Regions from separate parts of the Mesorhizobium sp. 2RAF21 genome, predicted to be linked through region 3. Evidence: predicted binding sites of a transcription regulator. Region 3 holds the regulator's gene; each other region holds the start of a gene.
The links. Region 3 encodes LexA, which represses DNA repair genes until DNA is damaged. Its sites were predicted from a motif close to TGTTCNNNNTGTGTTCNG; they were not measured.

Region 1: the regulator LexA is predicted to act here: its motif matches at 1,030-1,047, upstream of AB4136_RS01855 (ImuA family protein).
Region 2: the regulator LexA is predicted to act here: its motif matches at 1,354-1,371, upstream of ssb (single-stranded DNA-binding protein).

The regions. Positions count from the first base shown of each region.
Region 1 is NZ_JBFRGM010000001.1:356,242-358,499, forward strand. Features, by position in the region: gene AB4136_RS01840 (HpcH/HpaI aldolase/citrate lyase family protein) at 1-189, shown strand, start outside; gene AB4136_RS01845 (DUF1737 domain-containing protein) at 223-432, shown strand; gene AB4136_RS01850 (metallopeptidase family protein) at 465-887, opposite strand; gene AB4136_RS01855 (ImuA family protein) at 1,068-2,087, shown strand; gene AB4136_RS01860 (Y-family DNA polymerase) at 2,038-2,258, shown strand, end outside.
Region 2 is NZ_JBFRGM010000010.1:53,248-55,505, reverse strand. Features, by position in the region: gene AB4136_RS17435 (5'-methylthioadenosine/S-adenosylhomocysteine nucleosidase) at 1-646, opposite strand, end outside; gene ssb (single-stranded DNA-binding protein) at 715-1,254, opposite strand; gene AB4136_RS17425 (ArsR/SmtB family transcription factor) at 1,491-1,805, shown strand; gene AB4136_RS17420 (SRPBCC family protein) at 1,802-2,258, shown strand, end outside.
Region 3 is NZ_JBFRGM010000021.1:22,944-25,201, forward strand. Features, by position in the region: gene AB4136_RS26900 (LysR family transcriptional regulator) at 1-315, shown strand, start outside; gene lexA (transcriptional repressor LexA) at 650-1,372, shown strand; gene AB4136_RS26910 (ComEC/Rec2 family competence protein) at 1,500-2,258, opposite strand, start outside.

The DNA of each region.
Region 1 (2,258 bases), on a different contig from region 3:
GAGGCCGCCAATGCCGCCTTCTCGCCGTCGCCGCGGGCGCTGGCCGAGGCCCGCGCCGTTGTCGAGGCCTTCGGCAGGCCGGAGAACGCCGGAAAAAGCGTGATCGCGCTGGAAGGCCGGATGGTCGAGCGGCTGCACCTCGCCCAGGCCGAAAAATTGCTGGCGAAAGCCACAAGCATCGGCGCATGATCGCCGCTACCCTATACAGGACAGGACCCGCTCATGCGACTTTACCGTTTTCTCACCGCCGTCGACGACGCCACCTTCTGCCATAAGGTGACAGCGGCGCTGAACAAGGGCTGGCACCTCTATGGCTCGCCGACCTATGCCTACGACAAAAAAGAAAAGGCGATGCGCTGCGGCCAGGCCGTGGTGAAGGACATAGACGGCCAGGACTATGTTCCCGGCGAGACCAAGCTGAGCGACTGGTGACGGGCGGCCGCTGAGGCCACGCATCGAAAAGTCTATTCGACGGCCGCCTCGATCCGCTCCATGTCGTCGTCGGAGAGGCCAAAATGATGGCCGATCTCGTGGATCAGCACATGGGTGACGATGTCGCCCAGTGTCTCCTCGTTCTCGGCCCAGTAGTCGAGGACGGCGCGGCGATAGAGCGTGATGCGGTTCGGCCCTTCGCCGGTCGCCGGGTTCCAGCGTTCGGCGATGCCGCGCCCCTCGAACAGGCCAAGCAGGTCGAACGGCGTCTCCAGCGACAGGTCGTCCATGATCTCGTCGGTCGGGAACTCGGCCATCTGGATGACGATCTCGCCGGTCAGCTTGCGGAATTCTTCCGGCAGATGCGCATAGGCTTCCAGCGCCAGGAGCTCCATTTCCTCCAGGGAGGGTGAAAGCTCCCCATGCCAGGTGCGGGTCTTGTAGATGCGGGCCATTCTTTGTCCTTTGACATTCGGCATATAGGCCGTTGCGGCACAATCGGCAAATGCCGGACGCTCCGGAGACGAGTGCCCGCCTGGAAGAGGAATAAATTCTTCACGACTCCGCTTGACTCTCGTTCCGCCCTCTGGAATCTATAAGAACATAACAGGAACATATCGACGGAACGGAACACCATGGCGACAAGCGCTGTGGTGCGGGACACTGTTTTTGCCCTGCGCCGCCAGATCGCGAAAATCGAAGGAACACTGGCCGAGCGCCTCGACGCGCCTGCCGGCGATGCCTTCGACGCGGATCGCATGCTGGTTCGCCGTGGCGGCGTGGCCGAAAGCCATGGGCTGCTCGCGACGGGTGCCGGCCGCCTCGACGCCGCCCTGGGCGGCGGCCTGCCGAAAGCCGCCCTCACCGAATTCCATGGCGCCGAGACGCGCGACGCCGGCACCGTCGCCGGTTTCGCGCTCTCCCTTGCCGGCCTGGCCTTGAAAGCGGCGGGCTCGCCTGCCCCCATCCTCTGGGTCGGCACCGCCGAGATCTTCCGCGAGGCCGGCTTTCCTTACGCGCGGGGTCTTCAGGCCGGTTTCGGCATCGCGCCCGAGATGTTGCTTTATGCCGAGGCGCCAAAGCTCGTCGACGCCTTGTGGATCGCCGAGGAAGCGGCCGGGCTGACGGCGCTCTCGGCCGTCGTTCTGGAGCTGCGCGGCAATTCCGAACGGCTCGACCTCACGGCGACGCGGCGGCTGCATCGGCGCGCGCAGATGGCTGGCCGGCCCGTATTCCTGCTGCGCCAGGCAGCCTTCGCCGAACCGACGGCCGCCCCTGTCCGTCTTGTCGTCGCCCCCGCACCCGCCGCACCTCGCCTCACCGTCGCCGGACCGCTGGACGGCTCGATCGGCCGCCCGGCCTTCACCGTCACCATCGACAAGAGCCGCGCGGCACAGCCTGGACAATTCACACTGGAGTGGAACCCCGATGAACGCACATTCCTGGACAGAAAGCGCGTGGGCGGAACCGGCAAATGGCGAAGGGACGCGCAAGAAGGAGCAAAGGATCCTGTCGCTCTGGTTTCCGCATCTTCCGGCGGAGCGGATACTGCGGCAGCGCCTGGGGCGGTCGTGGCGTTCCCGCCCTTCCAGTCATCACCCACTGGTGATCAGCCATCGCGACCGCAACGCGCAACGCATCGCCGCGCTCGATGAACGAGCCGAGGCATTGCGCCTGAAACCCGGCATGGGCATCGCCGACGCCCGCGCCATGCATCCGGCGATCGACATCATCGAAGCCGATCCACAGGCGGATTTGCGCCTGCTCGAAAGCCTGGCCGACTGGTGCGACCGCTACACACCGCTGGTCGCCCTGGACGGTACCGA
Region 2 (2,258 bases), on a different contig from region 3:
CGATTTTGGGCGGCTTGGCGAGACAGCTGTTGTCGGACGCGCAGGCCAGAAGGTCGAGTTTCGCCGCCACCTTGCGCGCCGCATCGAGCAGCGCCGGGTCGGAAGGGAACCAGAATTTCGTCTCCTCATCAGCACCGCCCTTGCGGGCAATGCCGACCGAGCGCGGCACGATCATGCCATAGCCGGCGAATTTGTCCTTCGGCAGGAAGGCCGGGATCTCAAAACCGCTGTCGGTCTTGCGGGCAAACACCGCCTCGAGATACTGGCCCCATTGGTCGGCAATGACGACGTCGCCGATGCTCAGCGCCGGATCGACACCACCGGCAATGCCCGAAAAGACCACTGAAGTGACGACGAACTGATCGAGCGCGGATTGCGTGGTCATCGCCGCATTGACCATGCTGACCCCGCTCAGGAACAGAACGACGTCCTTGCCGGCAAGCTTGCCGGTGATGAATTTGCGCCCGTTGATCTCATGTTCGGCGCGGTCGGACAGATCCGCTTGCAACGCCACCCATTCGGGCGGAAAGGCGGAAACGACCGCGATGCGCTGCTTTTCGTCCAGGCGCTCGGCTGCCGAGGCAGCCGGCTCGAACATGGCCAAAAGCAGCAGACCAAGGGCCGCGAGACGGGCGAAAGCGCGCATCACCAGTTCTCCTGCGGGAAGAACCGCCCTACCCGACCGGCGGAGCGGTAAAAGCCGGCCAATAGCAATCAGAACGGGATTTCATCATCCAGTTCGCGGGACGCACCACCGCCGCCGCCACGGTTGCCACCGCTGTCGCGGCCGCCACCGAAACCACCGCCGGAGCCGCCGCGACCACCGCCGTCAGTAGGGCCGGACTGGCCGAAGCTGTCGCGACCGCCGCCGGAGTAACCAACCTGGCCGCCCTCGCCCTGTCCACGCGCGTCGAGCATCTGCAATTCGCCACGGAATTTCTGCAGCACGATCTCGGTCGTGTAGCGATCCTGGCCCTGCTGGTCCTGCCATTTGCGGGTCTGCAGCTGACCCTCGACATAAACCTTCATGCCCTTCTTCAGATATTGCTCGGCGACCTTGGCGAGCTGATCGTTGAAGATGACGACGTTATGCCACTCGGTCTTTTCCTTGCGTTCGCCCGAGTTCTTGTCGCGCCAGGATTCCGAGGTGGCGACGCGGATGTTGACGACCGCATCACCCGAATTCAGCCGACGGACTTCCGGGTCCGCGCCCAAATTACCAACCAGAATGACCTTATTGACGCTGCCCGCCATCACACTTCTCCGCGCTCATCCGAAACCAAATTTCTCGCCGCACCATATAGGCTGAGGGTTTTCAGTGCCTGCCTCCGCAGGCCTTTCCCACAAGGTTTTTGTTCTACTTCCGTTCTAGTCTTTATCGCCAACGCTTGTCAAGGAATGTCAGCAAATGCGGGGCTTGCAAGCCTCTTTCGGCCAACGGAACGGAACAGGCCTTGCCAAATGAATAAGTACTCACTTATGCTTTTAGCATGATCGAATCCGAAATCTTCCGGGCACTCGCCGATCCAACCCGGCGCGCGCTCTTCGAACGCCTCGCCGCAGGCGAGATGACGGTTTCCGAATTGCGGACCGGCACGCCGATTTCGCAGCCGGCGGTCTCGCAGCATCTCTCCGTGCTGCGCGGCGCCGGGCTGGTGAGCGAGCGCCGCGAGGGCCGCAACGCCTATTACCGCGCCGCGCCGGACGGACTGGGTCCGCTGCTCGGCTGGATCGAACGCTACCGCGCCTTCTGGCCCGACCGCATCGAGAAACTGAAAGCCGTGCTCAAGGAGATGGATCAATGACCAGCGACGAACCGCGGGACCATAAGGATATCGTCGTCGAATGCGATCTGCCGGAGCCTCCGGAAAAGGTCTGGCGCGCTATCACGCAACCCGAAATTGTCGCTGCCTGGCTGATGCCGAACGACATCAAGCCGGAAGCCGGCCATCGCTTCAAGCTGGGCGAGGAAGGTCATATCGACTGCGCGGTTATCGAGGCCGAACCGGAACAGCTGTTGCGCTATTCATGGCGCGAACGGCCCGTCTCCGGCGAGGCCGGTTTCGACAGCGTCGTGACCTTCGTGCTCGCCCGCACCACGACTGGCGGTACGCATCTGCGGATTGTCCATGATGGGTTCGCCGCCGTCGCCGGCGCGACCGTCATGAGCGGCGTGGCATCGTGCAGCATGAGGCTCCACGTCGCCACGACATCCCCAACCAAAACCGTCCGTGCGGCCAACGCGCCGCAATGGCGGT
Region 3 (2,258 bases):
TTCGCGAATTCGGGACGGCTCGAACCGTGGCCGCTGGCGCGCGATGGACGCGAGCTGAAGCTCGACCTTCCCGTCACCACGGTCGCCAGCACGTTGGAACCATTGATCTATCTCGCCGAACGATCTTTCGGCATCACATGCCTTCCGCCGTTTGCCGTATCCTCAGGCCTGGCCGAGAGAAAGCTGGTGCCGCTACTGGAAGACTACCTTAGCGAGGCCGGGACGTTTCGGATCCTTTGGCCGACCAACCGATACCTCTCGCCCAAGGTTCGGGTTTTTGTCGACTACATGGCTGCGAATCTTTTTGCCGAGTAATCACCAGGCTGGAAGGCGCGGGACGCGTAGCAGCAACGTCTTTGTCGGCCGGCTTGGCACAATCCGGCCGGGCCGTGCCTTTGTTGCAGGCCCGGGCTCTTCACACCGCGCGCCTGTTCTGCTCAACCATGCAGTGGCGCCTCGATTCTGCCATTTGCAAAGCCACTCGCCCCGGCGCGACGAAAAAGTCGAGATCGAGTTCCGGCGGCATCAGGCTGAACAAAGCGTCAACAGATTCATTAAACTTTAAATGGTTGCGGAACACAAATGGAACAGATAGTGTTTGTTCCGGGTTTGTTTTACTGATTCCGGTTCCAGTCCCCTGGGGGTGACAATGCTGACACGCAAGCAACACGAGCTTCTGCTCTTCATCCACGAACGACTGAAAGAAAGCGGCATCCCACCCTCTTTCGACGAGATGAAGGAGGCGCTCGATCTTGCATCGAAGTCCGGCATCCACCGCCTGATCACCGCTCTGGAAGAGCGCGGCTTCATCCGCCGGCTGCCGAACCGGGCCCGGGCGCTCGAAGTTTTGCGTCTGCCCGATTCCATCGCGCCCGGCCTCAACGCGGCCAGGAGGTTTTCGCCGGCCGTCATCCAAGGCAGCCTCGGCCGCCCGGCGGCCAAGGAGCCGCAGCGCCCGCAGTCGGCCAGCAATGACGACGATGCCGGCTCCGCCGTTTCCATTCCCGTCATGGGCCGCATCGCCGCCGGTGTGCCGATCGACGCCATCCAGCACCGCACGCATTCCATCTCGGTGCCGCCTGACATGATTTCGGGCGGTGACCACTATGCCCTTGAGGTCAAAGGCGATTCGATGATCGAGGCCGGCATTTTCGACGGCGACACGGTCATCATCCGCAATGCCAACACCGCCAATCCCGGCGAGATCGTCGTGGCACTGGTCGACGAGGAGGAAGCGACGCTGAAGCGCTTCCGCCGCAAGGGCGCGTCGATTGCGCTGGAGGCCGCCAATCCGGCCTATGAAACCCGCATTTTCGGGCCGGACCGGGTCAAGGTGCAAGGCAAGCTGGTCGGCCTGATCCGCCGCTATTAATGAGGCCGGAACCGGTCGGCTCGACGCGCTCGGAGCCGGCTCCAAGCGCTCGTAGCAGGTCTCTTTCCTCCGCTGAAATGTCGCGGAGCCGGTTTAGTGGACGCGGTCTTGCCGAATTGATAGCCGGCTAATTTTCTGGCGTTTGAGGCGCGTGATCTCGTTGTTCTGTCGTGACATCAGGACCGTTCGGCGTGGCATCGCGTTTGTTCGCACGCGCATCGCGCCTGTTTGTGTCGGCATCGAATCTGTTTGCCGAGGCATCGAATTTGCCTGCCTTGGCATTGGACTTCACGCGCTCCTGCTGCCGGGGCGGCAGGCCCCTCGCCTCGCGTGAAAACCGGCGCTGCGCGTGCCAGGGCCGGGAGCTGTCTTCGAGGGCGAAGCGCGCCGTTGCGGCAGCAGCGGCATTTTGCGGGTCGAAATAGACCGCCGCGCTGCCGGCGCGGGCCAGATCCTGTCGGGTGATGACGACGACGGCGGCGTCCTCGCAAAGATCGCGCGCCGTGGCGTCGTCGATGACGATCACGGCGGCGACCGCACAGGCGGGCTTCGCGGCGCGCGCATTGGGCGCCGTCGCCACGACCGGGCCATCGGGATGGCGGGCAAAGCAGAGATCCTGCGCACACAGAAACGGCGTGCCGGGCGGCAGGTCCTGCGCGTCCGCCAAGGCGACGCCGGCCGATGCCGCCGTCTCGGGAAGGACGACAGTCTCGGCATCGAGCGCGCGGCGCCAATTGTCGAGCGTGAACGCATTGGGGCGCGGCCGGCTGACCGCCAGTTCGCCGCCGCCGATGGGCATGGCGACGAGGCGCGCATCCTCGGCCACCAGCACGTCGGGCGTCTCGACATCGTCCATCGCCACGATGCCGGCGAAGGCCAGCGGCAC